DNA from 3 places in the Streptomyces sp. NBC_01471 genome. Region 1 is predicted to be linked to each of the others. Evidence: riboswitches for the same ligand, from Rfam matches in the RefSeq annotation. Region 1 holds a riboswitch; each other region holds the start of a gene.
The links. A riboswitch is a leader RNA that binds a small molecule or an ion and turns the genes downstream of it on or off. The one in region 1 is predicted to bind cobalamin.

Region 1 (2,258 bases):
GCGCGGGCGTCGGCCGCAAGGGCGGGGTAGTCCGCTGGTCCACCGCGACCCGGATGTTCGTCGCCTGGTGCCTGACCCTGCCCGCCGCCGCGATCGTCGGCGCGGGCGCCGAGTATCTGACCGGCCGCGGCCCCTGGGGCATCGGCGCGGTCGCCGTCCTGCTGATCGCGGGCTCCGGTGTCATCTGGTCGCTCTCCCGCCGCAGGCCGGTGGGCCAGCACAGTGTCACCCCCGACGATCCTGCCGGGTCGGACGAGCCCCCGGGTGTGGTGACCGCGGCCGTCGCGGCCGTCACCCCGCCGCCGCCGGCCGGCGCGGTCTCCGACGGTCTCCGCACCACCATCCCCGCACCGGTCGGCGCCGCACCGGAGCCCACCCGGCCCGCCACGGTCTGAAGGAGAAGGACACCGCAGCATGGACATCGACTGGGCAGCACTCGGCACCGTCTTCGGCGTCAGCCTCGTGGCCACCGTCGGACTGGTGGGCCTGTTCACCCTCGGCGTGGTGGGCCTCGCGCGGAGGCCCGCGCCGGAGGCAGGCAGCGCCACCGCACCCGCCGCCGCGACACCTGCCGGTGCGGGCCGGGGCCCGGCGCCGGCCGCGCGGGCCGGTTCGTACGCCTGCTTCGCGCTCTGCGCGGCGGCCGTGGCGTACGGGATCTATCTGATCGTCGCCTGACCACCACGCCGCCCCGCACCACCGACCGCGTCACCCCGCCCGCCCGGCGGCCCGCCAACGGCCGCCGGGCGGGCGGCCCGTGTGAGCGGCCCGTGTGGGGCTCCGCACACGGCCCCGTCGCAGGTCAAGGGTGAGTTGACGGGTGTTCGCCGACCGTGGTGGACTTCCGGGGCCAATACGGCGGCAGGAGAGGAAGTCCGGTGCGAATCCGGCGCGGTCCCGCCACTGTCACCGGGGGTCGCACCCCGGGAGCCAGGAACTCTCACCGCCGGTCACGTCGAACCAGGGCGCGGACACCCTGAGTGAGGACTACGCCATGCGCGGCCGCCTGCTGCCCGAACCGCCCGACGCTCCGAGTACGGCTGCTGAACGGGCCCGCCGAGGCATACCGGGCTGCTGACCCATGCGTGCCGAGCGTGTCTTCGTGTACGGCGCCACCACGGGCCTCCTGGCAGACCTCCTCTTCGCCGACCCCCGGCGCGGGCACCCCGTCGCCGCCTTCGGGCGGGCCGCCGCCGCCGTCGAGCGCCGGCTCTGGCGCGACCACCGCGGGTGGGGCGCCCTGCACACCGCGGTCTGCGCCGGGGGCGCGACGGGCGCCGCCGTACTGGCCGGACGTGCCGTACGCGGCCGGCCCGCGGCGGGTGTCGCGCTGACCGCCGCCGCCACCTGGGCCGTCGTCGGCGGCACTTCGCTGGGGCGTGAGGCCCGCGCGGTGGGCGACGCGCTGGCCGCGGGAGACGTCGAGGCGGCCAGGGAGCGGCTGCCGCATCTGTGCGGACGCGATCCGCAGGCGCTCGACGCGCAGCAGATCGCGCGGGCCGTCGTGGAGTCCGTGGCCGAGAACACCTCCGACGCGGTGGTGGGCGCACTGGTCTGGGGCGCCCTGGCCGGGGTGCCCGGTCTCGCCGGGTTCCGGGCGGTGAACACCCTGGACGCGATGGTCGGCCACAAGTCCCCCCGTCATCTGCGGTACGGCTGGGCATCCGCCCGGCTCGACGACCTGGCCGGCTGGCCGGGCGCCCGGCTCACCGCCGTACTCGCGGTGCTCGCGGGCGAGGACCCGCGCGGCGCCCTGCGGGCCTGGCGGTCGGACGCGGGCGGCCACCCGAGCCCCAACGCGGGCCCGGTGGAGGCCTCGTTCGCGGGCGCGCTGGGCGTACGGCTCGGCGGCACCCTCGCGTACGGCGGCCGGGTCGAGCACCGGGCGGTACTGAACGCCGGCGGCCGGCCCGTTGCCGCCGGCGACATCGAGCGCGCGGTGCGGCTGTCGCGCCGGGTGTCCCTGCTGGCGCTCGCGGCAGCTCTCGTGGTGAGGAAGGTGCGCGGATGAGTGGCGGACTACTGGTGGCCGGAACCACGTCGGACGCGGGGAAGAGCGTGGTCACGGCGGGCATCTGCCGGTGGCTGGTGCGCCAGGGTGTGAAGGTCGCCCCCTTCAAGGCGCAGAACATGTCGCTCAATTCGTTCGTCACCCGCGAGGGCGCGGAGATCGGGCGGGCCCAGGCGATGCAGGCGCAGGCGGCGCGGGTCGAGCCCACGGCGCTGATGAACCCGGTGCTGCTCAAGCCGGGGAGCGA
Region 2 (2,258 bases), 1.4 Mb from region 1:
CGGAGAGCGCCGTCCGTCCGTCCGGGGCCGGCACCGGACCGGGCGCGGGCCCGGCTCCGGACGTCAGCCGTTCCGCCCGGTCCCGGGCAGCGGCCGGGATGCCGGCGGCTGCCAGCCGCTCCGCGACCGCGCGGACGAACGCCGCCGGTCCGCCGGGCAGTTCCGCCACGCGCCAGGCGCCGGTTCCGGCGGCACGGGCTGTGCTCAGGAAGGTCTCGGCCGCCAGCAGCGCACAGCGGGCCGCGTGTTCGGCCGGCACCGCCAGCGTCTCCCGCGCATCGCCGGCGCACAGCAGCGCACCGGCGCCCGAAGAAGCGATCAACGTCACATCCGCGCCGAGCCCGGCCACGTCACCGCGGCCGTCGTCGAGCGCGAACAGGAACCTGCCCGACAGCTCCGCGGCCGCCTCGCAGCCACAGAGTAGTGCGTCCAACTCCCGCGCCCAGCGCTGGACATCGGCCGCTCCCCGCCCGTCGAGGCCGGACAGCGGGGAGGCCACGACATTGCGGGCCCGCTCATGGCGTACCGAGGGCAGCAGCCCGGCGCCCGCGAACACCTCGGCGAGCTCCTGGCCCCGGTCCGGGGCCAGCCCGCGCAGCTGCACATTGCCGCGCGACGTCAGATGCAGCGCCCCGTCGCCCAGCCGCCGCGCCACGTCCAGCAGCGTCCCGGCCTGCGAAACCGTCAGTACGCCCGCCGGGATCCTGACCCGCGCCAGCGCGCCGTCGGCCGCCGTGTGCAGGCGCAGGCTGCCCGGACACGCGTCACCGCGGTCACGGCGGGCGGCCGGCTCCCGTGGAGGCGGAGGTGCGGAGGAGAGGGGCATGGCGGCGAGCATACCGACCAGTCCGCAAGGCCCATGTCCTGCACCGATGCGACGGCTCGTAAGGACCGGGTGCGCCGCGGGCGGACCCGGTGGCCCACTGCCGGTCGCCCGTCAAGGTCGTTACTATGCTTGGCGACGGGCCGTTCGGCCCGCAATCGCCTAGACGGCGACAGGGGAGGAAGCCCGGTGAGATTCCGGCGCGGTCCCGCCACTGTGAGCCCGGCTTCCGAGCCGGGTGAGCCAGGAACTCCCGCCGTCCTGACCACCGCCCGGGGCGTGGACACCCCGAGGAAGGCCTGACGCCGCATGCTCCTGCTCCTGTCGACGTCCGACACCGACCTGCTCAGCGCCCGTGCCGCTGACGGCCCGGTGGCTTACCGCTTCGCCAACCCGGCCCGCCTCCAGCTCACCGACCTGCCCGCGCTCCTCGAAGGCGCCGACCTGGTCGTGGTACGCCTCCTCGGCGGCATCCGCGCCTGGCAGGAGGGCCTCGACCTGCTCCTGGCGGACGGGCGCCCGGTCGTCGTCCTCACCGGCGAGCAGGCCCCCGACGCCCAGTTGATGGAGGCGTCGACCGTCCCGGTCGGAATCGCCGCCGAGGCCCATGCCTATTTGGCACACGGCGGGCCCGCCAACCTCGACCAGCTCGCCCGTTTCCTCTCCGACACCGTGCTCCTCACCGGCCACGGCTTCGAGCCCCCGGCGCCCGCGCCCAGCTGGGGCCCGCTGGACCGCACCGCCCGCACCACGGACGGGCCGACTGTCGCGGTGCTCTACTACCGGGCCCACCACATGAGCGGCAACACCGCCTTCGTGGCCGCCCTCTGCGAGGCCGTCGAGGACACCGGGGGCCGGGCCCTGCCGCTCTACGTCGCCTCGCTGCGCGCCCCCGAGCCGGAGCTGATCGAAACGCTGCGCGCGGCGGACGTCATCGTGACCACCGTCCTGGCCGCCGGCGGAACGAAGCCCGCCCAGGCCTCCGCCGGGGGCGACGACGAGTCCTGGGACGCGGGCGCCCTCACCGCCCTGGACGTCCCCATCCTCCAGGCGCTCTGCCTCACGGGTTCACGGGCCGTCTGGGAGGAGAACGACGAGGGCGTGTCGCCGCTGGACGCGGCCAGCCAGATCGCCGTACCCGAGTTCGACGGCCGGCTGATCACGGTGCCCTTCTCCTTCAAGGAGATCGACCAGGACGGGCTCCCCGCCTATGTCGTCGACCCCGAACGGGCCGCCCGCGTCGCCGGGATCGCCGTGCGCCACGCGCGGCTGCGGCACATAGCCCCCGCCGACAAACGCCTGGCCCTGGTGCTCTCCGCGTACCCCACCAAGCACTCCAGGATCGGCAACGCCGTCGGCCTGGACACCCCCGCGAGCGCCGTCGCCCTGCTGCGCCGGCTCCGCGACCAGGGGTACGACTTCGGTCCGCGGGACG
Region 3 (2,258 bases), 6.0 Mb from region 1:
GCCGAGGTTCGGCTTGCCCTCGCTGGGAGCGAGGCGGTAGAAGTCGCACCCGGGGGATGTCTGCTTGTTCACCAGCAGACCGGTCTTCTCCGCATCGCGTTCGGACTGTCCGAGCTGAATGCCCTTGTAACCGTTCGGACCGAGGACACCACCGGGATCCCTGGGAACGCCCGTCGCGGCCGTGGCCGTGGCGGTGCCGAGCGTTCCGAGCAGCAGCAGTCCGGCTGACACCGCGGTCGCGGTCCTGGTGAGGCGTTTCATCGTGAGAGCTCCGTCCGTCTCGGGGCGTGGACCGTACTGTCTGCACGGCCGGGTCGCCCTGGGTCGCCGGCGGCCCGGGCCGGAAGGCAGTCCGGGGCAGGGCGCACGGCGGATAGCACCTGCCCAGTATCATCCCGAATGATCACGGGATAGGCGCATGTGAGCCATCCAGCCGCCATGGCACGGCCGATGGCGTGGACCGAACGGTTGACGGAAGCCGGCGATCCGGCCCGGCACGAGCCCCGCTCCGCTGCGGCGGACCAGGATGTACGCGGTCGTCCTCCGTGTCTCACGTCACCGTCCGCAATGTGGGCGGACGCCTCCGCGGAAGGACGTCTCCCTCTAGGCTGGCTGGTGCAACTGGTTCGCCCCGTCCGCCAGACGGGATGCGTCGTAAGAGGGAACCCGGTGGAAATCCGGGACTGCCCCGCAGCGGTAAGTGGGAACGACCGCCGTCATACGCACTGGGCCCGGCCGGGCCTGGGAAGCGACGGCCAGTAGAGGGAAACCCTTTCCGAGGGTGACCGCGCCCGCAAGTCCGAAGACCTGCCCGTTGCCCGTGCGCGACCGATCGCGTACGGACATCCCGGTGACCTCGTGGGCGGGTCGGCGCGTATACCGGCGGACGACCGTGCCTCGTGGCACGCGTGGACCGTCCGGTTCGTCACCCCTTCGCGTTCGCGTCCCGTCACCGGGATCTCAAGGAGTCATCTCGCGAAGGAGATTTCCGTGACAGCGAAGTCCGCAGCCGCGGCAGCACGGGCCACCGTGTACGGCTACCCCCGCCAGGGCCCGAACCGGGAACTGAAGAAAGCCATCGAGGGCTACTGGAAGGGCCGCACCAGCGCCGACGAACTGCGCGAGACCGCCGCAGGTCTGCGCCGGTCGAACTGGCAGCGCCTGGCGGAGTCCGGCATCCACGAGGTGCCCACCGGTGACTTCTCGTACTACGACCACGTGCTGGACACCAGTGTCATGGTCGGCGCGGTCCCGGAGCGGCACCGCGGGGCCGTCGAAACCGACGCGCTCGACGGTTACTTCGCGATGGCACGCGGCACCCAGGACGTGGCGCCCCTCGAAATGACCAAGTGGTTCGACACCAACTATCACTACCTGGTGCCCGAACTGGGCCCGGACACGGTGTTCACCACCGACTCCACCAAGCAGACCGGGGAGCTCAGGGAGGCGACCGCACTCGGCCTCACCGCCCGTCCCGTACTCGTAGGCCCGGTCACCTATCTGCTGCTGGCCAAGCCGGCGCCGGGCGTCGCGGCGGACTTCGAACCGCTGACCCTGCTGGACCGGCTGCTGCCCGTCTACGCCGAGGTCCTCGCCGATCTGCGTGCGGCAGGCGCGGAGTGGGTCCAGCTGGACGAGCCGGCTCTCGTCCAGGACCGCACCCCCGCCGATCTGAACGCCGCCGCACGCGCCTACCGTGAACTGGGCTCGCTGACCGACCGTCCCAAGCTGCTGGTCGCGTCCTACTTCGACCGGCTCGGCGACGCGCTTCCCGTCCTGGCCAAGGCCCCGGTGGAAGGCCTGGCGCTCGATTTCACCGAAGCTGCGGCGGCCAATCTCGGCGCGCTGGCCGCGATCGGCGGACTCCCCGGCAAGCGCCTTGTCGCCGGTGTGGTCAACGGGCGCAATATCTGGGCCAACGACCTGGAGAAGTCGCTCGCCACGCTGGGAACCCTGCTGGGGCTGGCCGACCGGGTGGACGTATCCGCCTCCTGCTCGCTCCTCCACGTGCCGCTCGACGCATCCGCCGAACGGGACGTCGACCCGCAGATCCTGCGCTGGCTCGCCTTCGCCCGGCAGAAGACCGCGGAGATCGCGACCCTCGCCAAGGGGCTCACCCAGGGGACCGGTGCCATCGCGGCCGAACTGGCCGCCAACCGCGCCGACCTGGCCTCCCGGGCAGGCTCGGCGATCACCCGCGACCCCGCCGTACGGGCCAGGGCCGCCGCAGTGACGGACGCCGACGCGCGCCGCTCCCA

Region 2: another riboswitch for cobalamin. It lies ahead of cobN (cobaltochelatase subunit CobN); the one in region 1 lies ahead of OG285_RS28555 (cobalamin biosynthesis protein).
Region 3: another riboswitch for cobalamin. It lies ahead of metE (5-methyltetrahydropteroyltriglutamate--homocysteine S-methyltransferase); the one in region 1 lies ahead of OG285_RS28555 (cobalamin biosynthesis protein).

The regions. Positions count from the first base shown of each region.
Region 1 covers NZ_CP109450.1:6,383,136-6,385,393, reverse strand. Annotated here, with positions in the region: gene OG285_RS28565 (anion permease) at 1-395, shown strand, start outside; gene OG285_RS28560 (hypothetical protein) at 415-678, shown strand; cobalamin riboswitch at 820-961, shown strand; gene OG285_RS28555 (cobalamin biosynthesis protein) at 1,082-2,011, shown strand; partial or broken gene OG285_RS28550 (cobyric acid synthase) at 2,008-2,258, shown strand, end outside.
Region 2 covers NZ_CP109450.1:7,797,607-7,799,864, forward strand. Annotated here, with positions in the region: gene cobG (precorrin-3B synthase) at 1-838, opposite strand, end outside; cobalamin riboswitch at 946-1,096, shown strand; gene cobN (cobaltochelatase subunit CobN) at 1,133-2,258, shown strand, end outside.
Region 3 covers NZ_CP109450.1:388,156-390,413, forward strand. Annotated here, with positions in the region: gene OG285_RS01630 (hypothetical protein) at 1-261, opposite strand, end outside; cobalamin riboswitch at 606-830, shown strand; gene metE (5-methyltetrahydropteroyltriglutamate--homocysteine S-methyltransferase) at 991-2,258, shown strand, end outside.